DNA from 2 places in the Arthrobacter sp. GCM10027362 genome. Region 2 is predicted to be linked to the other one. Evidence: predicted binding sites of a transcription regulator. Region 2 holds the regulator's gene; the other holds the start of a gene.
The links. The regulator LexA, encoded in region 2, represses DNA repair genes until DNA is damaged. The targets are predictions, from matches to a motif close to TCGAACANNTGTTCGA.
Positions count from the first base shown of each region.

Region 1: ACFQ36_RS17255 (DUF6504 family protein) is a predicted target of LexA. The motif match lies at 1,251-1,266, and genes of this name have one in related genera.

Region 1 is NZ_JBHTML010000150.1:621-9,376, reverse strand. It holds gene ACFQ36_RS17265 (SOS response-associated peptidase) at 1-677, shown strand, start outside; gene ACFQ36_RS17260 (VOC family protein) at 691-1,134, opposite strand; gene ACFQ36_RS17255 (DUF6504 family protein) at 1,366-1,680, shown strand; gene ACFQ36_RS17250 (DNA polymerase III subunit alpha) at 1,696-5,304, shown strand; partial or broken gene ACFQ36_RS17245 (carboxymuconolactone decarboxylase family protein) at 5,347-5,520, opposite strand; gene thrS (threonine--tRNA ligase) at 5,752-7,821, shown strand; gene ACFQ36_RS17235 (HIT family protein) at 7,818-8,399, shown strand; gene pgsA (phosphatidylinositol phosphate synthase) at 8,404-8,756, shown strand, end outside.
Region 2 is NZ_JBHTML010000023.1:7,348-27,723, forward strand. It holds gene pheT (phenylalanine--tRNA ligase subunit beta) at 1-476, opposite strand, end outside; gene pheS (phenylalanine--tRNA ligase subunit alpha) at 480-1,580, opposite strand; gene ACFQ36_RS06035 (DUF4157 domain-containing protein) at 1,705-2,130, shown strand; gene ACFQ36_RS06040 (SIMPL domain-containing protein) at 2,202-2,864, shown strand; gene ACFQ36_RS06045 (Rv2578c family radical SAM protein) at 2,903-3,946, shown strand; gene ACFQ36_RS06050 ((deoxy)nucleoside triphosphate pyrophosphohydrolase) at 4,004-4,429, opposite strand; gene ACFQ36_RS06055 (MFS transporter) at 4,496-5,698, shown strand; gene ACFQ36_RS06060 (cation diffusion facilitator family transporter) at 5,764-6,747, opposite strand; gene ACFQ36_RS06065 (TrmH family RNA methyltransferase) at 6,859-7,818, opposite strand; gene rplT (50S ribosomal protein L20) at 7,843-8,475, opposite strand; gene rpmI (50S ribosomal protein L35) at 8,581-8,775, opposite strand; gene infC (translation initiation factor IF-3) at 8,923-9,879, opposite strand; gene ACFQ36_RS06085 (DUF1844 domain-containing protein) at 10,228-10,659, shown strand; gene ACFQ36_RS06090 (SseB family protein) at 10,774-11,622, opposite strand; gene priA (bifunctional 1-(5-phosphoribosyl)-5-((5-phosphoribosylamino)methylideneamino)imidazole-4-carboxamide isomerase/phosphoribosylanthranilate isomerase PriA) at 11,634-12,389, opposite strand; gene ACFQ36_RS06100 (hypothetical protein) at 12,496-12,657, opposite strand; gene hisH (imidazole glycerol phosphate synthase subunit HisH) at 12,664-13,305, opposite strand; gene hisB (imidazoleglycerol-phosphate dehydratase HisB) at 13,302-13,919, opposite strand; gene ACFQ36_RS06115 (histidinol-phosphate transaminase) at 14,004-15,098, opposite strand; gene ACFQ36_RS06120 (LysM peptidoglycan-binding domain-containing protein) at 15,263-15,652, opposite strand; gene lexA (transcriptional repressor LexA) at 15,907-16,686, shown strand; gene ACFQ36_RS06130 (ATP-dependent DNA helicase) at 16,704-18,758, opposite strand; gene hflX (GTPase HflX) at 18,751-20,313, opposite strand.

The DNA of each region.
Region 1 (8,756 bases), on a different contig from region 2:
CGCTGCGGGAATCCTACAATGTGGCGCCCACCACCGATGTGCCGATCCTGCTGGAGCGGGTCGTCGAAGGGGAAATCCGCCGCCAGCTGCACATCGCCCGGTGGGGGCTGGTCCCGGGCTGGGCCAAGGATCCCTCGGTGGGGGCGCGCGCCTTTAACGCCCGGATCGAAACGGTTGCCGAGAAGCCCACCTTCCGCGCCGCACTGGGGGCCAGGCGGTGCGCGGTGCCGGTGGACGGCTACTACGAATGGAAGAAGCTGGGCCCGAGGTCCAAGCGCCCGTATTTCGTCCATCCCGCGGACGGTTCCCCGATCCTCTTCGCCGGGCTCTACGAGTGGTGGCAGGACCCGTCCAGGGCGGAGGGCGATCCGGAGCGGTGGCTGCTGACCACCACCGTGATCACCACCGCCGCCCCGCCGGCGGACAGCACCTCCCCGGTGCTGCGGGAACTGGCCTCGCTGCATGACCGGATGCCGGCGCCGATGGACCGGGACACGCTGGATGCCTGGCTGGACCCGACGGTAAAGGACGGCGCGGCGCTGGCCGAACTGGTCCGGGACCGTGCGTACGACGCCGCCTCCGGATGGATGCTGGACCCGGTCGGGGCCGCGGTGGGCAACGTACGCAACAATTCCCCGGAGCTGATCGTACCGCAGCCGGATCTGCTGGAGAGCTGAAGCTGCCGGCCGCTCAGCCGCCCGGGCCCAGCTGCACCGTGCCGTCTTCGGCGATAACCAGCCCCGGGTTGAAGACGATGTCCCAGCGGTAGCCGTCCGGGTCCGCGAAGCAGCCGCTGTAGCCACCCCAGGACTGGTACCTGCCGGCCGAGACGAGCCGGGCCCCGGCGTCGACCGCCTGCGCGATGGCCGCGTCCACCTCCATAGGGCTGTCCACGTTCTGGCCCAGGGATATCGGAATGCCGGGGCCGGCGTCCGGATGTCCCACGTCTCCGTACTCGCCGCGCATGCTCTCAACATTCCACAGCGCCAGGATCTGGCCGTGGGCGATCTGCAGGAAGAAGATCTCCCCGTCCTGTTCGAACAAAGGCTGCCAGCCCAGGCCGTCCACATAGAACCGGCGTGCGACGCGTACATCGCGCACGCCCAGGGTGATGGCGGTGACAAGAGGCTTCATGGCCCCGATCCTGCCACTGCCGCCGCCTCCCGGCTACCCCGATGGCCTGCCTGCCGGGCCGTTTTGGCCCCGGCGGGATTTATTGTCAGCGGCAGCCTTTAGGCTCCACACTGGATTCGAACATATATTCGAATAAGGTGAAAGGGTCACAGGCTCCGGCCGTGCGCCTGCAGCAGCTGCAGGACTGCGGGGAATCTGGCCCGCATTTTCCAAGGAAAGGCGGCTGGAACGTTGGGTGTTTTCAGTGAAGCGGTGGAGGTGGCCTGTTCCCCGGCGGGGCAGCCGGTCAGGCTGGTCTGGGGCGGCCGGACCTGGCGGATTGTGGCCGAGCCGGTGCGCTGGTACCAGCGCCGCAGCTGGTGGGCCGAGGAGGAGCGGGCCGAACCGGGCCGGGGAGCGGGGCTGGTGGACCACGAAATCTGGCGGGTCCAGGTGCGCCTCAGCGAGCGCTCGCAGATCAGGACCCTGGACCTTTCCCGGCAGGGCAACCCCGGACGCTGGCGCCTGATCAAGATTCATGACGCCGTCCAAAGCATGGGCGCCTGAGCAGGACAACAGCCGATGAGCTTCACGCACCTGCATGTTTCCTCCGCCTTCAGCGCCCACTACGGGGTTTCCTGGCCGGACGAGCTGGCGGAGGCGGCGGCCGCCTACGGGGCGGACGCCCTGGCCTGCACGGACCGGGACGGGCTGTACGGCACGGTCAAGCACATCCAGGCCTGTCTGGCGGCCGGGCTGGACCCGATCGTGGGCGTGGACCTTGCGGTGCGGGACGGGCAGGGACACGACGCCGGGCGGGTGGTGGTGCTGGCCCACGGGGGAAACAAGGGGCAGGGCTACCGCGCCCTGTGCCGGATGGTCTCGGACGCCCATGAAGGCACCGGACCGGAAAATCCCGGAGCCGCCCGGGGAAGCGGACGGAGCCGGCCCAAAGGAGCCCGCGGCCCCGGCATAACCCTGGACCGGCTGGCGGCGCGGGCCGCGGGAACGGGGGATGCGGCAGGCGAAGAAGGCGCCGCGGTGCTCACGGTGCTGCTCGGACCCTATTCGGATGTGGGGAAGGCGGGACGCGGCAGCCGCTACGCCGAGGCGCGCCGGCTGGCGGCACAGTGGAGTGCCGCGCTGCCGCCCGGGGCGCTGGTGGTGGAAGCCGTCAGCCACCTCAGCCCGCCCGGGGAGAACCTCAGCACCGCCCATGCCGTGCGGATGCTCAAGCTGTCCCGGGACCTGCACCTGCCCGCCGTCCTGACCAACGCGGTGCGTTACTGCCAGGAAGACGGTGCCGCCACCGCCGACGTGCTGGATTCCGCCCGCGCCCTGACCTCGCTGGCCCGGCTGCCGGACCTGCAGCCCAACGGCCAGGGCTGGCTGAAAGACGCGGACCGGATGCGTGCCCTGGCCCGGGAAATCTCCCGGACCGCGGGATGGGGCAACCGTGAAGCCGCGGCACTGCTGGCCGCCACCGAGACGGTGGCCGACCGCTGCCGGATGGATCCGCGCCGCGACATGGGATACCGCCGGCCGGTGGTGCCGGAAGCCGCGGTCATCGGCATCGGCCAGGAACCCGCCGTCGAACTGGCCCGCCGCTCCGAGGCCGGGATCGGCACCCGGTTCCCCGCCACCGGCGGGCGGGCCGGACGCCGGCTGCGGGACCGGCTGGACCACGAGCTGGCCATCATCACCCGGCTGGGCTTCGCCTCCTACTTCCTCACCGTGGCCGAGGTCGCCCGGATAATCACCGGAATGGGCGTACGGGCCGCGGCCCGGGGCTCCGGAGCCTCCAGCCTGGTGAACTACCTGCTCTACATCAGCCACGTGAACCCGCTGGACCACGGCCTGATCTTCGAACGCTTCCTCTCCCGGGACCGCTCCACCCTGCCGGATATCGACATCGACGTCGAAAGCGCCCGGCGCCACCACGTCTACCACCGGATCTTCGAACGCTTCGGGGCACAGCGGGTCACCCTGATGAGCATGCAGAACGGCTACCGGGCCCGCGGGGCCGTCCGCGACGCCGGACTGGCCTTAGGGCTGGAAGGCGGGGACGTTTCCGCCATCGCCAAGCAGCTCTGGCGGTTCTCCGCCCGCAACTTCCGGAAGGCGCTGGCGGAGAAACCGGAACTGCGGGAAGTCTCCGGGCAGGTGGAACAGAACCGCCAACTGGACCTGCTGGTGGACCTGACCGAACGGCTGGACCGGCTGCCCCGCCATATCTCCATGCACCCGTGCGGAGTCATCCTGGGGGACAGGACCCTGCTGGACCGCACCCCCGTCCAGCCCAGCGGGCTCGGGCTGCCGATGAGCCAGTTCGACAAACACGACATGGACCCGATGGGCATGCTCAAGCTCGACGTGCTCGGGGTGCGGATGCAAAGCTCCATGGCCTATGCCCTGGATGAGGTCGTCAGGATCCACCGGGACAAGGCAGCGGTCACCGCCGCCGGGAACCACCCCGCGGATCGGACAGGCGGCGGCCCGGCCTACATCGCCGCGGACGGCCGGATCGACCTGGACGCGGTTCCGCTCGATGACGAGGCCACCTTCGAACTGATCCGCAGCACCCACACCCTGGGCTGTTTCCAGATCGAATCCCCGGGCCAGCGCGAACTGGTCGGCAAGATGGCCCCGCGCAACTTCAACGACCTGATCATCGACATCTCCCTCTTCCGGCCCGGCCCGATGAAATCCGACATGGTCCGGCCCTTCCTGGAACACCGGCACGGCTGGGCACCGGAGCACTACCCCCACCCGGACCTCAAGCCAGTGCTGCAGGAGACCCACGGAGTCACCGTCTTCCACGAGCAGGTGCTGCGCACCTTTGATGTCTTCACCGGCTGCGGGCTGGCCAAGGCGGACGAACTGCGGCGCCGGCTGGGCAGCGGGGAGGCCGAAGCGGGGGTGGAGGAATACTTCCGCACCCGCTCGGCCGAACGCGGCTACCCGGCCGGCACCATCGACAAGGTCTGGGCCACCCTGAAGGCTTTCGGCAGCTTCGGCTTCTGCAAGGCCCACGGCGCCGCCTTCGCGGTCCCCACCTACCAGTCCGCCTGGCTGAAGACCCATCATCCCGAAGCCTTCCTGGCCGGCCTGTGGGAACACGATCCGGGCATGTACCCACGCCGGCTGCTGGTGGCCGAGGCCCGCCGGATGGGCATCCCAATCCTGCCCCTGGACATCAACCACAGCAAAGGCACCTACCGGGTCGAACGTGTCCCGGCCACGGACACCGAACCGGAAAAACTGGGCATCCGGCTCAGCCTGGCCGGCATCTACGGACTCTCCGCCGCCGAACTCCGCCGCATCGTCACCGGGCAGCCCTATGACTCGCTGGCGGACCTGCGCGCTCGCGCCAAGGTCAGCCGGCCCGCCCTGAAGCGGCTGGCCCAGCTGGGCGCCTTCGACGAACTGGCCCGGACCGCCGGATCCGCCGCGCTCGCAGGCCGGACGGACCTGGTGCACCATCTGGACCTCCTGGACGGAGCCGGGCATGCAGTGCCGGCGCGGTACCGGCCCATCGAGGGCCAGCTCGCCCTGCCGCTGGGGGACCTGGAACTGCGCAACCTCACCCCGGTCTTCCCGGAACCGAGCCTGGCCGAGAAAGTCCGCACCGAGTTGGATCTGCTGGCGGTGGATGTCAGCGCCCACCTAATGGACAGCTACGCGCCGCTGCTGCGGGAACTGGGAACCACTCCCGCCCGGGAGCTGCTCGGGCTGCGCAGCGGCACCGAGGTCCTGGTGGCGGGGATCCGGGTGGCCACCCAGATGCCGCCGATGCGCGGGGGCCGGCGGGTGGTGTTCATCAGCATCGACGACGGCTCCGGCTGCGTGGACTGCACCTTTTTCCACGAGGCGCAGGAACAGGCCGGCCCGCTGCTGTTCGGCACCCGGCTGCTGCTGATCCGGGGAACCACCCGGCGGACCGGGCCGCGCGGGATCAGCCTGCAGGCCCTCGAGGCCTGGGACCTGGCCCGGGTCGCCGCGGCCTCAGGCTCAGGGCTCCACCGGGTACCGGCTGGCGATGGCCACCCGGTTGAACACCCCGATCGCGTTGGCCACCCAGGCCACCGCAGAGATTTGTTCCGGGGTGAGGAATTCGGCCACCCGGCCGTAGAGCCCGTCGTCGAGGCCGCCGCCGTCGATCCTCACCACTGCCTCGGCCAGGGCCAGTGAGGCGCGTTCGACGGCGGTGAAGTACCCGCTGCTTTCCCGCCAGGCCGGCAGCACGGCCAGCCGGTCCGGGTGCTCGCCCACCTTCAGTGCGTCCCGGGTGTGCATGCGCAGGCAGTAGGCGCAGTTGTTGATCTGGGAGGCGCGGATCTTGACCAGTTCGACCAGCTGCTGGTCCAGGCCGGCGGCCGCAGCCGCGGCGGAGGCCGCCTTGTTCATCTCCAGCAGCGCCTGGTAGGCCTGTGGGTGCTGTTTGCTCAGGTTGGCGCGAGTGCTCATGGCCACCAGCGTAGTGCCCGAAGACCCGGGCAGTTCTCTTCCCGAAGGCCCCGCCACGCGCCCCGGGCGTGTTGGTCGCCCCCAAGCCCAGCGGATAACATCATAGAGGCTTGCGGTGCCCCCGGTACGGCACAGCAGTAACGGCCTACCCCGATCCATAAGGAGACCTCCGTGTCAGCGCCCCAGAACATCACCCTCATCGTGGACGGCGAAGAGAACCAGGTGGCTGCGGGCACTATCGGAACGGAGCTTTTCGCCGAACGCCGCGACGTCGTCGTCGTCCGGGTCGACGGCGAACTGCGGGACCTGGACCGGCCGCTGCCCGACGGCGCCAAGATCGAGTCCGTCACCATCGACTCTCCGGACGGCCTCAACGTGCTGCGCCACTCGACCGCCCACGTCATGGCCCAGGCGGTGCAGCAGTTGCGCCCGGACGCCAAGCTGGGCATCGGCCCATACATCACCGACGGCTTCTACTTCGACTTCGACGTCGAGGAGCCCTTCACTCCCGAAGACCTGAAGACGCTTGAGAAGATGATGCTCAAGATCGTCAACCAGAACCAGAAGTTCGTCCGCCGCGTGGTCACGGAAGAGCAGGCGCGCGAGGCGATGGCCGACGAGCCGTACAAGCTGATCCTGCTGGACAAGTCCGGCGAGGCCGAGGAAGCCGGCGAGGGCGTGAACGTCGAGGTCGGCGCCGGGGAGATCACCATCTACGACAACGTCGACCGCAAGAGCGGGGAGACCATCTGGTGCGACCTGTGCCGCGGCCCGCACCTGCCCAACACCAAGCTGATCTCCAACGCCTTCGCCCTGACCCGCACCGCTGCCGCCTACTGGCTCGGCAGCGAAAAGAACAAGCAGCTGCAGCGCATCTACGGCACCGCCTGGCCCACCAAGGAGGACCTGAAGGCCTACCAGGACCGCCTGGCCGAAGCCGAGCGCCGCGACCACCGCAAGCTCGGCGCCGAACTGGACCTGTTCTCCTTCCCGGACGAGCTCGGCTCCGGCCTGCCGGTGTTCCACCCCAAGGGCGGGATCATCCGCCGGACCATGGAGGACTACTCGCGCGCCCGCCACGAGGCCGCCGGATACGAGTTCGTCTACACCCCGCATATCACCAAGGGCCATCTGTATGAGGTCTCCGGGCACCTGGACTGGTACCGCGAGGGTATGTTTCCGGCCATGCACATCGACGAGACCCGCGATCCGGAAACCGGCGAGGTGCTTAAGCCCGGCCAGGACTACTACCTAAAGCCGATGAACTGCCCGATGCACAACCTGATCTTCCGCTCCCGGGGGCGGTCCTACCGCGAGCTGCCGCTGCGTTTGTTTGAGTTCGGTGCGGTCTACCGCTACGAGAAGTCCGGCGTGGTGCACGGGCTGACCCGTGTGCGTGGCATGACCCAGGACGACGCGCACATCTACTGCACCCGCGAGCAGATGAAGGACGAACTGACCACCACGCTGAACTTCGTCCTGGACCTGCTCAAGGACTACGGGCTGGAGGACTTCTACCTGGAACTGTCCACCAGGGACCCGGAGAAGTTTGTCGGTTCCGACGAGGTTTGGGAGGAAGCCACCCGCACCCTGGCCGAGGTGGCCGAGGCCTCCGGCCTGGAACTGGTCCCGGATCCGGGCGGAGCCGCGTTCTACGGGCCCAAGATCTCCGTGCAGGCCCGCGACGCCATCGGCCGTACCTGGCAGATGTCCACCATCCAGCTGGACTTCAACCTGCCCGAGCGTTTCGAGCTTGAATACCAGGCCGCCGACGGCACCCGCCAGCGCCCGGTGATGATCCACCGCGCGCTCTTCGGCTCGGTAGAGCGGTTCATGGGCGTGCTGATCGAGCACTACGCCGGCGCGTTCCCAGCCTGGCTGGCGCCGGTACAGGTGGTCGGCATCCCGGTGGCCGAAGCGTTCAACGACTACATGTCCGACGTCGTGGCCAAGCTGCGCGCCCAGGGCATCCGGGCCGAGGCGGACCTGGGCACGGACCGCTTCCCGAAGAAGATCCGCACCGCGAGCAAGGAGAAGATCCCCTTCGTCCTGATTGCCGGCGGCGAGGATGCCGAGGCCGGGGCGGTGTCCTTCCGTTTCCGCGACGGCAGCCAGGACAACGGCATCCCGGTGGACGAGGCAGTGGCCCGGATCGTCGACACCGTGCGCAACCGCCGAACTGAGCTTGCGGGGGTCCCTGCGCGCGAAACGCATGGGGCAGAAAGCGAACGCCAGGCATGACCGAGGAAGCGGGTACCACCGTGCAGGAACAGCCTGATGAGAAGGTCACCGACGGCTTCGAGCTGCCCGGAGTCCCGGACGCTTTCCAGCGCCTGTGGACCCCGCACCGCATGGCCTACGTCAAGGGCGGGCAGCACCAGTTCGAGGACAGGGACGCCTGCCCCTTCTGCGCGGCGCCGGGACGTCCGGACGAGGACTCGCTGATCGTGCACCGCGGCGTGCACAACTACGTGGTGCTCAACCTCTATCCGTACAACCCCGGCCACCTGCTGGTTTGCCCCTACCGGCATGTGCCGGACTACACGGACATCAACCCCGAGGAGACGCTCGAGTTCGGCGAGCTGACGCAGACGGCCATGCGGGTGCTGCGCAAGGTGGCCAATCCCGCCGGTTTCAACCTGGGCATGAACCAGGGAACGGCCGGCGGCGCGGGCGTCGCTGCCCATCTGCACCAGCACGTGGTTCCGCGCTGGGGAGGGGACGGGAACTTCTTCCCGATCATCGCCCACACCAAGGCGATTACGCAGACACTGGCGGAAGTCCGGGAGCAGGTCGCCGAAGCCTGGCCGGCCGGCTGAGGCGATGCTGAACAAATACGCGCGCGCATTCTTCAGCAGGCTGTTTTCCCCTCCGGCCAGGCTGCTGATCCGCCTGGGTGTCTCTCCGGATGCCGTGACGATCATCGGTACCCTCGGTGTCTGCGTGGGTGCCTTGGTCTTCTATCCGCTGGGACAGCTGTTCTGGGGCACGGTGTTCATCACCGTCTTCGTCTTCTCGGACATGCTGGACGGCATCATGGCCAGGATGCTGGAGCGGCGCAGCCACTGGGGCAGTTTCCTGGATTCGACCCTGGACCGGTTGGCCGATGCCGCGGTGTTCGCAGGCGTGGCCGTCTGGTTCTTCACCGGCGGAGCGAACGTGCCCGTCGCCGTGGC
Region 2 (20,376 bases):
AGCGTGGACAGCACCAGGATGCCGTCGTGGTCCTCGCCGATGCCCAGCTCGCGCACCGAGGCGATCATGCCCGCCGAGATATGGCCGTAGGTGTTGCGCGGGGTGATCCGGAAGTCGCCGGGCAGCACGGCGCCGGGCAGGGTGACGACCACCTTGTCCCCGGGCTCGAAGTTGTGCGCCCCGCAGACAATGCCCTGCACGCCGGAGGGGTCGATGCCGTCCCCGGTCAGCGCCTGCCGGGCGCCTTCGGGCACCACGCGGACCTGGCACCAGTTGATGGTCTTGCCGTTGGACTGCGGTTCCTTGACCACGGAGAGCACCTGGCCCACCACGATCGGGCCCCTGAGCTCGTCCAGCGGGCGGTGGACGCCCTCTTCCTCCAGGCCGACCTTGACCAGTTCGGCCATGACGTCTTCGGCGGTGGCGTCCGCCGGCACCTGGGCATACTCGCGCAGCCAGGAAAGTGGGATACGCATTGCTTAGATCTCCATCCCGAAGTGTTCGCTGAAACGGACGTCGCCCTCGATCATGTCGTGCATGTCGCTGACCTCGTTGCGGAACATGAGCGTGCGCTCGATGCCCATGCCGAAGGCAAAGCCGGAGTAGACCTCGGGGTCGATGCCGGCGGCGCGCAGCACATTCGGGTGCACCATGCCACAGCCGCCCCATTCGATCCACTGCGGCCCGCCCTTGGCGCCGGGATGCCAGATGTCCAGTTCCGCGGAAGGCTCGGTAAACGGGAAGTAGTTCGGGCGCAGCCGGATGGACGCCTCGGCGCCGAACATCTGCCGGGCGAAATGCTCCAGGGTGCCGCGCAGGTCCGCCATGCTCAGGCCCTTGTCGACGGCCAGGCCCTCGAACTGGTGGAACACCGGGGTGTGCGTGGCGTCCAGCTCGTCCGTGCGGAAGACCTTGCCCGGGCACAGCACGTAGACCGGCAGGTCCCGCTCGAGCAGGGAGCGGACCTGGACCGGCGAGGTGTGCGTGCGCAGCAGCAGGTGCGCCTCGGGCGGGTCGACGAAGAAGGTGTCCTGCATTTCCCGCGCCGGGTGGTCCGGCTTGAAGTTCAGTGCGTCGAAGTTGAACCACTCGGACTCCACCTCGGGACCCTCGGCGATCTCCCAGCCCATGCCCACGAAGATGTCGCTGACGCGTTCCTGCAGCGTGGAGAGCGGGTGCCGCGCCCCGGCCCGGCGCCGGCGCGGGGCGGCGGTGACGTCCACGGCCTCCTCGATGAGGATTTGCGCGTCCCGCGCGGCCTCGAGCTCCTGGGTGCGGGCCGCGAGCGCCTGGTTCACCCGCCCGCGGGCCGGGCCGATGATTTTGCCGGCAGCGGCCTTGTCCTGCTTGGCCAGCTTGCCGATTTCCCGGTTGGCCAGGCTCAGCGGCGACTTCTCGCCGGTGTGGGCGATGCGCGCGGTCTTGAGCTCGTCCAGGTTGCCGGCGGCTGCGAAGGCGGCGAGCGCGCGGCTGACGGCGTCGTCGACGGCGGCTTCGTCCAGCGGATGCGGCACGCTCCGGGCGGGCTCGGCCAGTTCCGCCGGCTGCGGGGAGGCGGTCCCCAAGGTGGTTTCAGACATGTCTTCGTTCTTAACTGTGGTCGGTCAGTAGTGTAGGTAGCTCAGCGTGGTAGCTCGGTGCGGGTTCCCCTAGGCGGCCCCGGCACCAATAAGTCTAACGGCCGGGGCGTCCTATGATGTCCGCATGACCTTTCGGGAGCGCCTGCGGAAGGCGCTGAACTGGCTTAACCTGTCCACTCCGCTGGGCCTGGCCGTGGCCGCCGCCGCCGGCTGCCGGACCCGGCCCGGACCGCACGGGCTGGTCATCGCCCACGGCTACCGGCCGGTGCTGCCGAAGGCCGCCGCCTTCACCGTGGGCAATGTGGTGCTTTTCCGGCCCGCAGCCGCGGCCCTGGCGGAGCATCCCGAACTGCTCGCCCACGAGGCCCGCCACAGCACGCAGTATGCCGCCTGCCTGGGTCTGCCGTTCCTGCCCCTCTACGGCCTGGCCGCCCTGTGGTCGCTGTGGCGGACCGGCGATCCAGCCTCGCGGAACGTCTTCGAGCGCCGGGCCGGCCTGTCCGCCGGCGGCTACATCGAACGTCCGCTGCGGGCCTGGAGACGGCCGTGAAGGCTACGGTCCTGAACGATACGATCACGGAGGAATAGGTCACGGAGGAAATGGCTATGGAGGAAACAGGCGTGCAGGAAACAGCCGTGAACGACGGCATCACCGTCACCGGAACCGGGTCGGCATCGGGCGCGCCCGACCTGCTCCGGCTCAGCCTCGGTGTCGAAACCACCGCCACGGACCTGGCCGGGGCCTGGCGGCGTACCGCCGATGCCGCCGAACGCCTGCTGGCCGCGCTGCACGGCGCCGGCATTGCCGGCGACGACGCCGCCACGTCCGCCATCTCGCTGCGGCCGGAGACTGCCTGGCGCAACGGCCGGGGCCAGGAAACCACCGGGTACACCGCCTCCACCTCCTTCGGCGTCACCATCCGGGCCCTGCCGCAGGCATCCGAAGTTCTCCAGGCTGCCGTGGCGGCCGCCGGCGACAGCCTGCGGGTCGGCGGCATCAGCTACGGCTTTTCAGACCCGGCCGCCCTGGCCGCCGCGGCTCGGGAGGCTGCATGGCGGGACGCGCAGATCAAGGCCGGACAGCTGGCCGGCCTTGCCGGACGCACGTTGGGCATGGTGCAGCGGATCGAGGAAGCCCCCGCCGGCGGGCCCGCGCCGCTGCCTGCGGTCCGGGAAGCCGCCCTGGTGGCCGAGGCCATGCCGGTAGTGCCCGGCTCGGCCGAGCTCGCCGCCCGTCTCACCGTCACGTGGGGGTGGGGGTCGGCCCCTGCGGCCAGCCTGTAATGCCAGCCCGGGATTAGAACATATGTTCTAATATAGGTATGCGCTGGTCAGGACAGAGCCTTGAGTCGGAAGATCCGCTGGCCCTGCCCGGCCTGTCCCGGATTGCCGGGCTGGTCCGCAGCACGCGCGCTCCCGAGTTCAGCGGGGTCACGTTCCACGAGGTGCTCTGCAAGAGCGCCCTGAACCGCGTCCCGGCTCAATCCGCCATGCCCTTCGACTGGACGATCAACCCGACCAGGGGCTGCCTGCACCAGTGCACCTACTGCTTCGCCCGGCGCACCCACGAGTACCTGGATTTCGATTCGGGCCTGGACTTCGACACCCAGATCATCGTCAAGACGAATATCGTGCAGGTGCTGCGCAAGGAACTGGCCCGTCCAGCCTGGCAGCGCGAGCACGTAGCGCTGGGCACGAACTCGGACCCGTACATGCGTGCCGAGGGGCGCTACCGCCTCATGCCCGGCATTATCACCGCGTTGGCCGACTCCGGGACGCCGTTCTCAATCCTGACCAAGGGCCCGCTGCTCAAGCGGGACCTGCCGCTGCTCACCGCGGCAGCCCGCAGCGTGCCGGTCAGCGTCGGCATCTCACTGGCGTTCATGGACCCCCGGCTGCAGCAGCGGGTCGAGCCGGGCACGCCCACTCCGAAGGCCCGGCTGGACCTGGTCCGCACGGTGGCCGACGCCGGGCTGGACGTCAACGTCATGGCCATGCCGGTGCTGCCCTGGCTGACGGACGGGGACGAGCATCTTGATGCGCTCTTCGGCCGGCTCAGGGCGGCGGGAGCCACAAGCGTGACCGCCGGCGCCCTGCATCTGCGCCCGGGATCGCGCGAGTGGTTCCTGCAGTGGCTGGACCGCGACTACCCGCAGCTTACCGGCCGCTACCGGCAGCTGTACGGCGGGGGCACCTACGCATCCAAGGAATACCGGCAGTGGCTGGCCGGGCGTGTGGCCCGCCTCCGCGCCCGGCACGGGTTCGACGGACCGGCCTACGGCCTCCGGGGTTCAGGCCTCCGGGATTCCGGCCTCCGGGCCGCCGGAAGCGTCGGGGAGGCCACCCCCGCCCCGACGCTGTTTTGATCCGCTGTTTTTGACCGGCTCTTTCAGTTTTTGACCGGCCCTTACAGTGGCCGGCTGCTACCGCACGGCCTCCAGCACTGCCGTGACGATCGGCAGGTCGGCAGGGATCCACGGCAGGGCGCCGAGTGGGCCGGGATCGAGCGGGACCCAGCGCAGCTCGTCGTGGTCTTCCAACGGAAGCGGTTCGCCGGAGGAAACCTCGGCAAGCCAGACCCGCATGGCCGCGCCCGCCGTCAGCGGCCAGCCCTGCTCCAGCGGACCGGCGACCTCGGCACCCAGCCTGCTGTCCACGCCGAGTTCCTCCATCAGTTCGCGCCGCAGCGCATCCTCGCAGCTCTCCCCGGGCTCCACTTTTCCGCCCGGAAATTCCCACATGCCCGCATAGTGCTCGGGCGCGCTGCGCCGGGCGGCCAGCAGCCGGGAGGGCCGGGCCAGGGAATCCACAATCGCTGCGCCGACAATTTGCTTGAAACCGTTTTCCACCGTTCGAGTCTACGGGGCCAAACACGGCGGCCGGAGTATGGCGGCGGCTGCCCTAGAGTGGAACATATGGCTTCACCGCGCACCGCCGCTCCGGCGACCACGGCCACCATCCCGGCCGGACCCGCAATCTTCGCACTGGCTATCGGCGGGTTTGCGATCGGCACCACCGAATTCGCCATCATGGGCCTGCTGCAGAATGTCGCGGCCGGCCTGAGCATCAGCATTCCAGCCGCCGGCCAGCTGATCTCCGCCTACGCGCTCGGCGTCGTCGTCGGGGCCCCCGTGCTCGCGGCCCTGGCCGCCCGGCTGCCGCGCAAATACGTGGCGGTGGTGCTGATGGCCCTGTTCACGCTGGCCAATTTCTCCTCCGTGCTGGCCCCGGACTTCGGCACCATGCTGGTGACCCGCTTCCTCTCCGGGCTGCCGCACGGGGCCTACTTCGGCGTTGCCGCGGTCATCGCCGCCTCCCTGGTGGCGCCCACCCGCAGGGCCCAGTCCGTGGCCATGGTGATGCTCGGGCTCTCGGTGGCCAATGTGCTGGGTGTGCCCGCGGTGACGTGGCTGGGCCAGAACTACGGCTGGCGGCTGATGTTCCTCGCGGTTGCGCTCCTCGGTGCCGTGACGGTCGTCCTGGTGATGCGGTTCGTGCCGTTCCAGCCGGTCCACGAGGGGGCCGGCATCCGGCGCGAACTCGGTTCGCTCAAACGGGGGCAGGTCTGGCTGGCCCTGTTGACCGGCGTCGTCGGATTCGGCGGATTCTTCGCCGTCTATGCCTACATCAGCCCCACCATGACGTCGGTGACCGGGCTGCCGGAGTCCGCCCTGCCACTGATTGTGGGCCTGTACGGCCTGGGCATGGTGCCGGGCAGCATCCTCGGCGGAAAGCTGGCGGACCGGTCCGTCATGGGCAGCATCCACCTGGTCATGGCGGCGATTGTGCTGGTCCAGCTGCTGTTCTGGGCGTCGGCACCGGTGCCGTGGCTGGCGGTGCCGCTGGTCTTCCTGCTCGGCGCCGCCGGCTCCAGCCTGGTCCCGGCCCTCCAGACCCGACTGATGGACGTTTCCCCGCATGCCCAGACCCTGGCCGCGTCGCTGAACCACTCGGCGCTGAACTGCGCCAACGCCCTCGGCGCGGCGCTGGGCGGCCTGGTGATTGCATGGGGACTGGGCTACCGGGCCCCGGCCCTGGTCGGTGCCGCGCTGGCGCTGGTGGGGCTGGGCGTGGCCGCCCTCAGCAGCTGGCTGGAGCGGCACCGGGCGGGAAGCTAGCGGCCCCGGGAAACCGTCCCGGACATCAGCCCGGCGGGCGGCCGGCGCCGCTCCGGAGCGCCGGTTCAGGCCGGCGTGGAGCCTTCCCCCGTGGAGCCTTCCCGGACGGAGCCGGCGGTTCCCCCGGCTGCCGTGCCGGCGCGCAGGATGTCCGGCTCCAGGTAGATGACCCGGGCGATCGGCACGGCGGCACGGATGCGCTCTTCCGCGGCGTCGATCAGCCGGGCGATATCCTGGCCGGAATCCCCCTGGGCCACCGAGATCTTTGCCGCCACGAGCAGTTCCTCCGGGCCCAGGTGCATGGTCTTCAGGTGGATGACCCGGGTGAAGCCGTCGCCGGCGATGGCCTGTTCGATCCGGCGCACATGCTCCCGGGTGGCGGACTCACCCAGGAGCAGGGATTTGGTCTCCACGGCGAGGATGACGGCAATCACCACCAGCAGCACGCCGATCATGGCCGTGCCGACGGCATCCCAGAGGCCGTTGCCGGTCAGCAGGGTCAGGCCGACGCCGAAGAGGGCAAAGATCAGGCCGAGCAGCGCCCCGATGTCCTCGAGCAGGATCACCGGCAGCTCCGGGGATTTCGCCGTGCGCACGAAGTCCACCCAGCCGCGCTGGCCGCGCAGGTGCTTGGACTCGTGGACGGCGGTGCGCAGCGAGAAGGACTCGGCGATGATGGCCCCGACGAGCACTGCCAGCGGCACCCACCACCACACGCCCTCGATCGGGTGCGGATCATGCCATTTCTCGTACGCCTCGTAGAGGGCGAACAGGCCGCCCACGCTGAACAGCACAATCGAGACGATGAACGCGTAGATGTAGCGGTCCCGGCCGTAGCCGAAGGGATGCTCCGGGCTGGCCTGGCGCGCGGCGCGTTTGCCGCCGACCAGCAGCAGCACCTGGTTGCCGGAGTCCGCTACGGAGTGGATGGCCTCGGCCAGCATCGACGAGGACCTGGTCAGCAGGAAGGCCACGAATTTCAGTAATGCGATGGTCAGGTTCGCGGCCAGCGCCGCAACGATCGCTTTGGTCCCGCCGCTGGCAGCCACGGATCCTCCTCTGAGTCGGTTTCCGACGACGGCCGGCGCCTCCGGCCGCCGGAAACCATTATCTACCGTTTCCCGGCGGCATTACCCCCGGCGGCATTACCCCTGGCGGCATTACCCCTGGCGGCGCTGCGCCCGGGCGGAGGCATAGAGGCAGACGGTGGCTGCCGTAGATACGTTCAGGCTTTCCGCCTGGCCGTAGATAGGCACCGCCACCCGGTGGTCCGCGGCCGCCAATTCCTGGTTGGACAGGCCCTGGGCCTCATTGCCAAACAGCCACGCGGTGGGCGCTTCCAGCGCCGGCAGGCCGCTGCCGACACCGCCGTCGGCGCGCTCATCGGCGCACTCGTCAGCGCGGTCACGGTCACCGGCGGCTGCCCCCAGGCGGCGCAGCGCACTCTGGTCCTGGAGCACATCCAGGTCCACGCTGCCGTACCCGTCGGCCGCCAGCAGCGTGATGCCCTGGCCGCGCAGGGCGGCCAACAGGCCCTCCAGGTCCTGGCCGGTGACCACCGGCAGATGGAACAGGGAACCGGCGGTGGAGCGCACGGCCTTGGGGTTGTAAATGTCCACGCTGGAACTGGTCAGCACCAGCGCGTCCGCGCCGGCCGAATCCGCAGCGCGCAGCACGGTGCCGGCATTGCCCGGGTCCTGCACCCGCACCAGCACCGCCAGCAGGCGCGGCCCGGCCGCCAGCACCTCGGCCAGCGGGCGGTCCAGGAAGTGGCAGACGGCCACGATCCCCTGCGGGCTGACCGTGTCCGCCATTGCCGCCAGCACCTCGTCGGTGGCCAGGCGCAGCGGCACTCCAACTGCCTGCCCAACCAATTCCGCCAGCTCGGGCAGCCGGTCCAGGCAGGCTTCGGTGGCGTAAACCTCGTCCACCACGGGGGAACCGCCGCCGGCCGTGCGGTTCCGGTGGGCGGCGAGGGCCTCCCGGACTGCCTGCGGCCCCTCGGCCAGGAACCGGCGCCGCTTTAAGCGCACCGGGCGCCCGGCAAGCCTGGCCACCTCCTTCACCCGATCGGCTCGGGGATTGGACATGACCGCCTGCGGACGCCCGGCAATGCTCATTATGCGGTTATCCGGTTTGAGCGGTTATTCGGCGATCTTCTGGCGTGCCTCGCCGCCGGCCGGCTCGAAACCGGCAGCCTTGGCGGACTCGACGGTGTCGAACCAGTACTCGGCCACGGTCTGCTCGTACCAGGTCGAGCCCGGGACGTGGTACTTCTTGGACTGGTTGCCCTTGATGGCGAAGCCCTCGGGGGCATCTTCGCCGTTGACTGCGCGCACGGCACCGGCCGGGGCAGGGGCGGCGGACGCAGTGGCGGCCGGAGCAGCCTTCGGAGCGGCAGCAGCCGCGGCGGAGGTGTCGGCCGGCAGGGCGTTCCTGGCGATCTGCACCAGCGCGGTGAAGGCGGTGGCGTCGGAGACGGCCAACTCGGCCAGCATGCGGCGGTCAACCTGGACCTCGGCGGCCTTCAGGCCCTGGATCAGGCGGTTGTAGGTCATGCCGTTGGCGCGGGACGCAGCGTTGATGCGCTGGATCCACAGGCGGCGGAAATCACCCTTGCGCTTGCGGCGGTCGCCGTAGCTGTACACAAACGAGTGCAGCAGCTGTTCCTTGGCCTTGCGGTACAGGCGGGAACGCTGTCCGCGGTATCCGGACGCGCGCTCCAGGACAACCCGGCGCTTCTTATGGGCATTGACCGCCCGCTTCACACGTGCCACGTGCGTACTCCTTCAAATTTTTCTCTCCCAGGCCGTCTTGGATGCCTGGGCAGTTCTGGTGGAAAAGGTTCCCGGCGGCAGCCGCCGCGGGACCAAGGGCCCGGACTAGAGGCCGAGCATCCGCTTGATCGTGCGGGCGTCGGCCGGGGCAACGATCCTGTCGCCGGCCAGGCGGCGGGTCAGCGTGCTCGGCTTGTGCTCCAGATAGTGGCGGCGGTTGGCCTGCTGGCGCTTGAGCTTGCCGCTGCCGGTGAGCTTGAAGCGCTTCTTGGCGCCACTGTGGGTCTTCTGCTTCGGCATGGCTGCCGTTCTCCTTACGTCTTCCTCCGGCCCGGAGGCCATCGGCTCATGCGGCATCCCGAGATGGGATACCGGCGGTTTACATGACTGCCGGACTGCCCGGGCGGCCAGAGGCCGCCGGCAGTACCAGATCAACGTGGTCCGGGGTCAGCTCTTGGAGCTGCCCCGACCCGCGGGCTTGGGCGCTGCCGGTCGGGCAGCAGGCTTGGGGATGGCCGTCGGCTTCGGAACCGAGGGCTTGATGTCCCCGGGCTTGGGAACGGCAGGCTTGGCTTCTCCGGGCTTCGGTGCCACGGGGCTGGGCGCAGAAGCCCGTGCTGCAGGCTTCGGAGCCGGCGCAGCCGGTGCGGGAGCCGGCGCGGAAGCAGCCGGCGCAGAGGCGGCAGCCGGCGCAGCCGGTGCGGGAGCCGGCGCTTCGGCCTCCGGCGCTTCGACGGGCAGGGTCAACCCGGCAGGCAGCAGGTCGGCCAGGCTCTGGGTCATCGGTGCCTGTTCCGAGGTCACATCCACGCGCTCGCGCGGAGCGCGCTGGCCCGAGGCCTTGGTGCCGTCGGCATGGCCTGCAGCCTTGGCCTCGTTGGCAGCCTTGGCCTCGGCCTTCTGTGCCGCGCGTCGTGCTTCCGCCTTGGCCTCGGCCTTGTTCTTGAGCGGACCGATCACCATGACCATGTTGCGGCCGTCGATCCGCGGACTGGATTCAACCACGCCCACCTCGGCGACGTCTTCGGCAAAGCGCTGGAGCAGCCGGATGCCCATCTCCGGGCGCTGCTGTTCGCGGCCGCGGAACTGGATCATGGCCTTGACCTTGTCCCCTGCGCCGAGGAACCGCAGGGCGTGGCCGCGCTTGGTCTCGTAGTCGTGGGTGTCGATCTTCAGACGGAACCGGATCTCCTTGAGCACCGTGTTCGTCTGGTTCTTGCGCGCCTCACGGGCCTTGACAGCAGCTTCGTACTTGTACTTGCCAAAATCCATGAGCTTGCACACCGGAGGCTTCGCCTGCGGTGCAACCTCAACAAGATCCAGATCTGACTCGGCAGCCAGCCGGAGGGCGTCCTCGATGCGGACAATCCCGACCTGCTCACCCGCCGGTCCTACCAACCGCACCTCGGGGACGCGGATCCGATCATTGATTCGTGGCTCGCTAATGTGTCGCTCCTGTGTTCTTGGTAACTGGCACCGCCGGCAAAAGAAGAAGGCCCCCAATTGCAAGCGCAATCGAAGGCCCCGCCACGGCACAGCCACCCGGGCTCCGGATGGCGCTGAAGCAGCGCAGGAAGCCCAAAGGTCCTGTGCAGCAGTCTGCCGACGCGACCCGGCAGCTCTGGATATCCATGCCGACAGGTGGGAGAGGTCTCCGCTTGCATATTGATCCCCGTGATGCCGCCCCTGCAGGATGGACCGGCAAGGCAGGCAAATACCGGGTTTCAATCGGTCTGTGACAAGCTTACCAGTATGAGCACGCCAGAAAACAATCCGTCCAGCAATCCCTCCAGCCGGTCCGGGCACCGCCACAGCTTCGAACCGGCAGCTCCCTCGAGCGAGGCCGAGCAGGAAGTCCACGAGCAGATGCGCGACATCGCCGAGGTCCCCGCCGTCGAGGTCATCACCACCGCTGCCGTCCATCTGATGAGCGCGGCCGCGGTCAAGTGCGGCCTGGCCGCCGGCGAGGATGCGGAGGATCTGAAGGACCTGGACGAGGCTCGCAAGCTGATCACCGCGCTGGCCGGTTTCGTCACGGCGGCGGCCCCGGAAATCGGCAGCCAGCACGCCGGGCCGTTGCGCGACGGCCTGCGCTCGCTGCAGCTGGCCTTCCGCGAGGCCTCGCCGTTCCCGGATGCCCCGGGCAAAGGCCCGGGCGAAAAGTTCACCGGTCCGGTGAACTGACCCGCCCTCCCCGCAAAGCCAACCTCCGGCGCCGGCACGAAACGCCGGCGCCGGATCTTTTAACGGGCCGGACGCGCCGGCGGCGGTCCGTCATCTGCCCGGCAGCTCTTCGGCTTAGCGGGTGAACCTCACTTCCAGCGAGTCCACCCGCTCGGCAAATTCCTGGTCCGTGCCCAGCAACTGCTGGATCCGCCGGGCGATGGCCTGCAGGTCCGCCGGTTCCAGTCCGTCCCTGACCTGCAGCACCAGCGCCAGTTCGGGCCCGGGTCCACCCCCGGCCACGATCCTGCCGTCCCCGGTCCGGCTCGCCACCCCGCTGCCCGGCTCCAGGTGTGCCCGCAGCACGTCGGGCTCCCCGGCCACGGCGGCGCCGACGGTGCCGGGAAGGGACTCGTCCTGGTAGGAAGGTGTCCAGTCCTGTTGCTTGGCCAGGGCCCAGACGGCCGGGCGGCGGACTACGAAGGTCAGCTCCGCCCCCGGGTCCAGCACCAGCAGTTCGGACTTTTCGGCCACCGCGGACAGCGCGGCCCGCGGTGCGTAGACGGCCACCGGCCTGGCCTCCGGATGCCAGGCGGTAAGCGCCGCCGTCGTCGTGAAGACCGGCATGGCTCGCCTGCCGTCCGGCGCCTGCAGGGTCACCAGCGCCATATCGGCCTGCTTGTCGGCGGCCACGCCGTGGGCACCTGCCGCTTCCTCCCCGAGCCGGGCAATGACGGGAACAAAGACCCGCGCGCTGGACAGTGCGGCCACCACGGCAGCCTCGGTCCCGGTGCCGGCCCGCAGGGCCTCCCGCGCGGCCACCACACCGGCGTCCGCCGCCCCGTCGTCCCGGTCGAAGTTGTGCAGGGGGTTGCCGGGGCCGCTCAGGTCCCGCCCCTCCCAGGAGACCCCGGCCGAATCCGCCGTACCGCCGGCTCCGGCCAGGGCGGCAGCGATATGGCCGGGCAATTCGCGCTTTTCCACTGCGCGTGCTCCTAGCGCCGCCCGGCGACGTCCAGCGCCTGCGGCAGGGTGAACTTGCCCGCGTACAGCGCTTTGCCCACGATGGCGCCCTCGACGCCGTGCGGGACCAGGCTGCGCAGCGCGGCCAGGTCGTCGAGGCTGGAGATGCCTCCGGAGGCGACTACCGGCTTGGCAGTGCGCGAGGCCACTTCCTTGAGCAGTCCGAGGTTCGGGCCCTGCAGCGTGCCGTCCTTGGTGACGTCGGTGACGACATAGCGGGCACAGCCGGCATCCTCGAGGCGGGCGAGCACCTCCCAGAGGTCGCCGCCTTCCTTGGTCCAGCCGCGCGCCGCCAACGTGGTGCCGCGGACATCGAGGCCGACGGCGATGGCGTCCCCGTACTTGGCGATGGCACGGGCTGTCCACTCGGGGTTCTCCAGCGCGGCGGTGCCCAGGTTCACACGCGCCGCGCCCAGCTCCAAGGCTCGGTCCAGGGAGGCGTCATCGCGGATGCCCCCGGAGAGCTCGACCTTGATCGTCAGCTCGGTCACCACGCGCTGGAGCAGGTCGCTGTTCGAGCCCCGGCCGAAGGCGGCGTCCAGGTCCACCAGGTGCACCCATTCGGCGCCATCGTTCTGCCAGGCCATGGCGGCCTCGAGCGGATCGCCGTAGCTGGTCTCGCTGCCGGCCTCGCCCTGGACCAGGCGCACCGCCTGGCCGTCTGCCACGTCCACGGCCGGCAGCAGTTCCAGGATTTCGGCCGTATTCGTTGTCACGTTCGTTGTCATGTTCATCCGCTTTCTCACGGAGCTCGAAGAAGCTCACAGAAGGTTGTCGTTGAGGGCGCCCGGTCCTGCCGGGCCGGCAGTGCGAGGCCCGGGCTGCCCGGCGGGATTACCTGACCGGGCCCAGGGTCAGCAGGTAGGCCGCGAGCAGGGACATCGCCGCCAGCACCCAGAAGGCGATGACCAGCGCCTTGGGCAGTTTCTGGCTGCGGAAGGAGATGGCGCCGCCGGCCAGCAGGCCGGCCAGGCCCATCAGAAGTACGCTCCACACGCGCGGCTACCGCAGGGTTCCGAGCCAGTTGCGCAGCAACCCGGCACCGGCGTCGCCGGATTTCTCCGGATGGAACTGGGTGGCGCTGAGCGGTCCGTTTTCGACGGCGGCGATGAACGGCGCACCGTGTTCGGACCAGGTTACCAGCGGCGGCTTCATGGCCGGCTGCGTGACCTCGAAGTTCCAGTGCTGCACGCCGTAGGAATGGACGAAGTAGAACCGTTCGTCCCCGATCCCGTCAAAGAGCCGGGTGCCCTCCGGAGCCTTGACGGTGTTCCAGCCCATGTGCGGGACCACGTCCGCCGGCAGCAGTTCCACCGTGCCCGGCCACTCGCCAATGCCCGCGGTGCGCACCCCGTGTTCCACACCCTGCTCGAACATCACCTGCAGGCCCACGCAAATGCCCAGCACAGGGCGCCCGCCGGCTACGCGGCGGCCGATCCAGCGCACGGCATCCACTGCCTTGAGCCCCTCCATGACGGTGGCGAAGGCACCGACGCCCGGCACCACCAGCCCGTCGGCGTTGAGCACGTCCTCGCTGGCGTGGCTGAGGGTGACCTCCGCGCCGACGTGTTCCAGCGCACGGACCGCCGAGCGGACGTTCCCGGACCCGTAGTCCAGGACGGTGACCTTGGGCCTGCGGTTCACAGCGCGCCCTTGGTTGACGGAATGCCCTCAACCCGCGGATCCGGCTCGACGGCCGCGCGCAGGGCGCGGGCGAAGGCCTTGAACTGGGCCTCGACAATATGGTGCGGATCCCGCCCGCCCAGCACCCGCATGTGCAGGCAGATCTGCGCGTGCAGGGTGATGGCTTCGAAAACGTGCCGGGTCAGCGAGCCGGTGAAGTGCCCGCCGATCAGGTGGTACTCCTGCCCCGCGGGCTCGCCGCCGTGGACCAGGTAGGGCCGGCCGGAAATATCGACGACGGCGTGGGCGAGGGCCTCGTCCAGCGGCACCGTGGCTTCGCCGAAGCGGCGGATGCCCGCCTTGCTGCCCAGCGCGGACCTGAGCACCTCGCCGAAGGTGATGGCCACATCCTCGACCGTGTGGTGGACGTCAATGTGCGTATCCCCCGTGGCCTTGACCGTCAGGTCGATCAGCGAGTGCTTGGCCAGCGCGGTGAGCATGTGGTCGTAGAACGGAACGCTGGTGCTGATCTCGGAGCGCCCCGTGCCGTCGAGGTTCACCTCAACCAGTACCGACGATTCGCTGGTCGTGCGCTCCAGGCGCGCGGTCCGTCCGATGGCTGTTTCCACGGTCATTGAAATCCTTTGAAGAAATGGCAAGCCGGCCATGGCGGAACCGGCCACTGTTACCAGTTTAGAAGACGCCGCAGAGGCGCAGGTTCAGACCAGTTCCCGGATCCGGTCCAGGAAGGCCGTGGTCTCGGCCTCGGTGCCTGCGGTAACGCGCAGGTGCCCGGGGATGCCGACGTCGCGGATAAGCACGCCGGCCTCCAGCAGCCCCTGCCAGACCGCATGCGGATCCTTCAGTCCGCCGAAGAAGACGAAGTTGGAATCCGACGGCGCCGGAGTCAGGCCGAGGGCGGTAAGTTCGTCGACGATGCGGTCCCGCTGGCCCTTGATGTCCTCCACATTGGCCAGCAGCGTGTCCGCGTGCTCAAGGGCGGCCAGGGCTGTAGCCTGGGTAACCGCCGACAGGTGGTACGGCAGGCGGACCAGCCGCAGCGCGTCGGCGATTTCCGGGGCGGCGGCGAGGTAGCCGAGGCGTGCGCCGGCCAGGGCGAAGGCCTTGCTCATGGTGCGCGAGACGATCAGGCGTTCGCGACCCGGCAGCAGCGACAGCGCGCTCGGGGTACCGGCATGGGCAAATTCTGCGTACGCCTCGTCGACGACGACGATGGCATTCCGGGCCGCCCCCGCCTCGTACACGGCTTCGACTACGTCCAGGCCCAGTGCCGTGCCGGTGGGGTTGTTCGGGGAGCAGAGGAAGACGATGTTGGCCTTGCTGGCTGCCACCGCCCCGGCAGCTGCCTCGGCCGTCAGGGTAAAGTCGGCGCTCCGTTGGCCCGCCACGTACTCGGTATCGGTGCCGCTGGCCAGCAGCGGATACATCGAATAGGTGGGCGGAAAGCTCAGGAGCCGGCGCCCCGGACCGCCGAACGCCTGCAGGATCTGCTGCAGCACTTCGTTGGAGCCATTGGCTGCCCAGATCTCGGCCGGAGTCAGGCCGTGGCCAAGATAGCGGGCCAGCGCCTCCCGCAGCTCCGTAAACTCCCGGTCCGGGTAGCGGTTGAGTCCGGCGACTGCCTCCTCCACCGATGCCACGATGGCTGCACGTACCTTCTCCGGCAGCGGATGGGTGTTCTCGTTGACGTTCAGGAGAATGGGGACATGCAACTGGGGTGCGCCATAAGGCATCAGTCCCCGCAGATTGTCCCGCAGCGGCAGTCGGTTCAGGCGTTCAAGCTGGTCACTCACCACGCCAGTTTAAGCTCCCGGCTCCGCCGGGCTGGAATCTGCCGGCTGCAGGCGGCGGTATTGCCGCTGATATTACGGATGGGCTGATATTACGGAGGGGCTGATCTTACGGATGGGTGGTGCGTTACGCCTGGATCCTGCGGGCGCGGGCAGGGCGGGCCGCTTCAGCGGGACGAGGGAACAAACACCTGCTGTCCGGCGTGGACGATGGTGCCCTCGAGGTTGTTCAGCTGCACGATTTCGGCAATCACCTCCTGCGGGTGCCGCTGCGGAGCCACGCTGGTGGAGATGTCCCACAGGGTTTGCCCTGCCCCGACGGTGACCCGGACCGTTTCCGGCGCCGACAGCGCCCCCGAGGCCTTGGCCGGCGAGGAGAAGGCCCCGGCCAGCAGCAGCATCAGCCCGGCGCCGAGCATCAGCGGCAGGCCGGCCAGGACCAGCCGGCCCCGCCGGGTGAGCCGGATCGTGGAGCGCACCGGTTTCACCGGTGCCGGTTGCGCGGCCAACTGCGCAGTGAAGTGCGCAGTAAAGTGCGCGCCAAGCTGTGCGGACATGTGCCTGCCTTCCCTTTTTTCGAACGCATAGATGCCCCACGGCCTGTAGAAGGACAAATGTTCGAAACTGTATTCGAATGAACAGGTTCCTTTTCTAGCACTCAGCGACGAACCTTGTCGAGGTTAAGTCGAACAAATGTTTGAAATGAGCCCCGCGGCCGACTAGCGTTAATCGCAGGAGGGGTGCTGGATCGTGAAGCCAGTGGATCAGCCGCTCCTGACAAAATTCCCGACACGAAGGACCGGGCGCGGCGATGACCGAGAAGAGCACCAGGAACACCGGCGGAAGCCAGGGGCGCGGCCGCGGCGCGGCGTCGTCGGGCGCCAAGACCGTCAAAACGCCCTCCAAGGGCCTGACCCCGCGCCAGAAGAAGATCCTGGAAACCATCCAGCGCTCGGTCAATGACCACGGCTACCCCCCATCCATGCGGGAGATCGGCGACACAGTCGGCCTGGCCAGCCTCTCCAGTGTCACCCATCAGCTGTCCCAGCTGGAAAAGCTCGGCTACATCCGCCGCGACCCCAAGCGCCCCCGGGCCATGGAGGTGCTTACCCACCTGACGCTGGAGGCGGGCCCGGTGGAGATCCCCGGGGTCCGGGAACCGGAGCGGCTGCGCAGCGCCAGCGGTGCGGCCGTGGCCGAGCTGGCCAGCTCCTCCGACACCGCCATGGTTCCGCTCGTGGGCCGGATTGCCGCCGGCGGGCCGATCCTGGCCGACCAGGTGGTGGAGGACGTGATGGCCCTGCCGCGCCAACTGGTCGGCCACGGCGAACTGTTCATGCTTAAGATCTCCGGTGATTCGATGGTTGACGCGGCCATCTGCGACGGCGACTGGGTGGTGGTCCGCCAGCAGTCCACCGCCGTCAACGGGGATATCGTCGCCGCCCTGCTCGACGACGAGGCGACCGTGAAGACCTTCCGCCAGCGGGACGGCCACACCTGGCTGCTGCCGCAGAATACCCAGTACGAGCCCATCCTCGGGGACCACGCCGTCATCATGGGCAAAGTGGTCTCCGTGCTGCGCTCGCTCTGAACGACTCGCGCCGGCAGCTACTGACTCCGGGCACCGGCCGCGGCCGCCAGCCGCTCAAGGATCTGCAGGGCGGTGGCGCGGTCCCGGGTAGCCCAGAACGGCGGCAGCGCGCTGCGCAGGAAACCGCCGTAGCGGGCATTGGCCAGCCGCGAATCCAGCACCGCCACCATCCCGCGGTCCCCCGCCGCACGGATCAGCCGCCCGGCGCCCTGCGCCAGCCGGACCGCCGCATGCGTGGCGGAGACCGTCATGAAGCCGTTGCCCCCGGCCTGGGCAACGGCGCGGGTCCGGGCGGTCATCAGTGGATCATCCGGGCGCGGGAACGGGATGCGGTCGATCACGACCAGGCGGCAGGCCTCGCCGGGAACATCCACACCCTGCCACAACGTCATGGTGCCGAACAGGCAGGTAGCCGGCTCGGCGGCGAACTGGCGCACCAGTACGGCCATCGAGGACTCGCCCTGGCAGAGGATCTCCAGCGGCAGCCGGCGGCGCATTTCCGCCGCCGCGTCCTCGGCCGCCCGGCGTGAGGAGAACAGGCCCAGGGCCCCTCCCCCGGAGGCCTTCAGCAAGGCCTCCAGCTCATCGAACTGTTCGGCGCTGGTTCCCCGTTCCGGCTTGGGCAGGTGCGCGGCCACGTACAGCACGCCCTGCCGGGGATAGTCGAACGGGCTGCCCACGTCCGCGCTGCTCCACGCCGGCGCGCCCTCGCCGAGCAGGCCCAGCGAGCCGGCCACGTCGTCGAACGCGCTGCCGACGGCCAGCGTGGCGGAGGTCAGCACCACCGTATGCCCGTCGAAGAGGCCCTCGCGCAGCCGGGCGGCCACCGACAGCGGCGCCACGTTCAGCGTCGCCGGAGCCGCCTCGTCCGCCGGCGTGTAGTCCCCCGGCGCCGCGAAGCTGTTGGTCCGCGTGGTCCACACGACCTCGCGGGTCTCCCCGGCGGCAAGCAGCCGCTCGCACAGCTCCAGCACCGCCACCAGCCGGGACCGGGCTATCTGCCGCCCGCCGTCGGCCGAGGCACTGCCGTCGGGCTTGGAATCGGACAGCGCCGTCCGGCAGGCCTCACGCAGCTGGGCCAGGGCCAGTTCCAACGCCTCGGCCAGCCCGGCAGAGACCAGGCCCGTGGGCACGTCCTCGAGGGCCGCCTCGAGATTCCGGGCCGCGGCATTCAGCGCCTCGACACTGATTCCGGTGTGCTTGCGGGCCGCGGAGGCCGCGGTCCGGGCCATCGCGGCCGACAGCTGCCCGCTGACTGCGCCGGTGACGCGGTCCTGCAACTCGTGGGCCTCGTCGATGACCGCCACATCGTAGTCCGGCAGCACCGCCAGTCCCTCGAAGGCATTGATCGCCAGCAGGGCGTGGTTGGTGACCACGACGTCCGCCTCGGCGGCGTGCGCCCGGGCCAGTTCGCTGAAGCATTCCTGGGCCATCGGGCACTTCTGCGCGCCCAGGCAGTCCATCGAGGTAACCGAGACCTGCCGCCAGGCCCGGTCGCTGACGCCGGGCACCAGTTCGTCCCGGTCCCCGGTGGCAGTTTCCTCGGCCCATTCGCGCAGCCGGAGCACCTCGCGACCCAGGGCCGACGCCGCGCCCGCCCCGGCGCGGCCGCCGGCCGGTGCCGGATGCGGGACGGCCTCCTCACCCAGGCTGAACAGCGCCTGCGGCTCGTCGTCCTCCGGGAAACCGCCGTCCAGCTTGTGCAGGCAGAGATAGTTGCTGCGGCCCTTGAGCAGCGCAACGTCCACCGGCCGCGGCAGCTCGGGTCCGATCGCCTGCAGCAGCCGCGGCAGGTCCCGGTTGACGATCTGGGACTGCAGGGCCAGGGTGGCGGTGGCGACGACGGCGGGCTTGTCGCTGCCGAGGGCATGCTCGATGAGCGGGACCAGGTAGGCCAGGGACTTGCCGGTGCCCGTGCCGGCCTGCACCAGCAGGTGCCGGCCCTCGTCAATGGCCTCGGCCACGCGGGCGGCCATCTCGTGCTGGCCGGGCCGGTTCTGCCCGCCCATGGCCGAGACGGCCAGGTCCAGCAGCCGCAGCGGCTCCGCGCCCGGGGACTTCGCCTCACCCATGGACGATGAAGGGTTCCAGCTCGGCGGCCAGCCCTTCGCGGACCATGACCGCCAGCCGGGTGCCGTTCTCCAGATGCTCCATCGAGAGGATCTCCGCATCCGGCTCGTGCAGCCGGCTCACCACGTCTCCGCGGTTGTAGGGCACCAGCAGGTCCAGCCGGACCCTGGGCCGCGGAATGCCGTCGCTGATGGCCGCCAGCAGCTGTTCGATGCCCTGCCCGGTCCGGGCCGAGACCACCACATGGTGCTTCTCGCGCAGGCGCAGCCGCTCGACCGTGAAGGGGTCCGCCACGTCGGCCTTGTTCAGCACGATGATCTCCGGGATCTTGCGCGCATCCACCTCGGCCAGTACCTGCCGCACGGCAGCGATCTGCCCCTCCGGATCCGGATGCGAGGCATCCACCACGTGCAGGATCAGGTCCGCGTCGGCGGCCTCCTCCAAGGTGGAGCGGAACGCCTCGACCAGCTGCGTGGGCAGCGACCGGACAAAACCGACAGTGTCCGTGAGCGTGTAGCCCAGCCCGTCCGCCGTGGTCGCGTGCCGGACCGTGGGATCCAGGGTGGCAAAGAGCGCGTTCTCGACCAGGACGCCGGCATTGGTCAGCCGGTTCAGCAGCGAGGACTTGCCGGCGTTGGTGTAGCCGACGATCGCCACCGACGGCACGGCGTTGCGCTTGCGGTTGGCCCGCTTGGTTTCCCGGGCCGGCTGCATGGCCTTGATCTCGCGGCGCAGCTTGGCCATCCGGGTGCGGATCCGCCGGCGGTCCAGTTCGATCTTGGTCTCGCCGGGGCCGCGGGAGCCGATGCCGCCGCCGGCCACGCCCACCCGGCCGCCTGCCTGCCGGGACATGGATTCGCCCCAGCCGCGCAGCCGTGGCAGCAGGTACTCGAGCTGGGCCAGCTCCACCTGCGCCTTGCCTTCGCGGCTCTTGGCGTGCTGGGCGAAGATGTCCAGGATCAGCGCCGTACGGTCGATCACCTTGACCTTGACGATGTCCTCGAGACCGCGGCGCTGGGAGGGGGCAAGCTCGCTGTCCACGATTACGGTGTCCGCGCCCGTTGCCGTGACAATATCGCGCAGCTCCTGCGCCTTGCCGGAACCGAGGAAGGTGCCCGGGTCCGGCTTCAGGCGGCGCTGCACGACGCCGTCGAGCACCTCGGAGCCGGCCGTTTCGGCCAGCGCCGCCAGTTCGCGCAGGGAGTTGTCCGCGTCCTCGGCGGTTCCCTCGCTCCACACCCCGGCGAGCACCACCCGTTCCAGCCGCAACTGGCGGTACTCGACCTCGGTGACGTCCTCGAGCTCGGTGGACAGCCCCGCCACGCGCCGCAGCGCGCGCCGCTCCTCGAGGTCCTGCTGGTCGCCGTCGAACTCCGAATGTTCGGCGTCAAGTGCCGAAATGGCCTGGGCCCGGCCGCCGATGCCGGGCGCAGGCCCGGATCCCGTCTTGGTGCGGGCGGCCTGGTCCTTCGACAGGATCCGGTCAATGACGGCCTGGATTTCCTCCTGGCTCATTTCCGGTTCCTGGGCCGGCTGGCCTTTGCTGTTCGTCGTCATGCTCTCCTTTGAGAAGTCTGTCAATCCATCGTAGTCCTCCGCGGGGCTTCCGTCTGCTGCCGA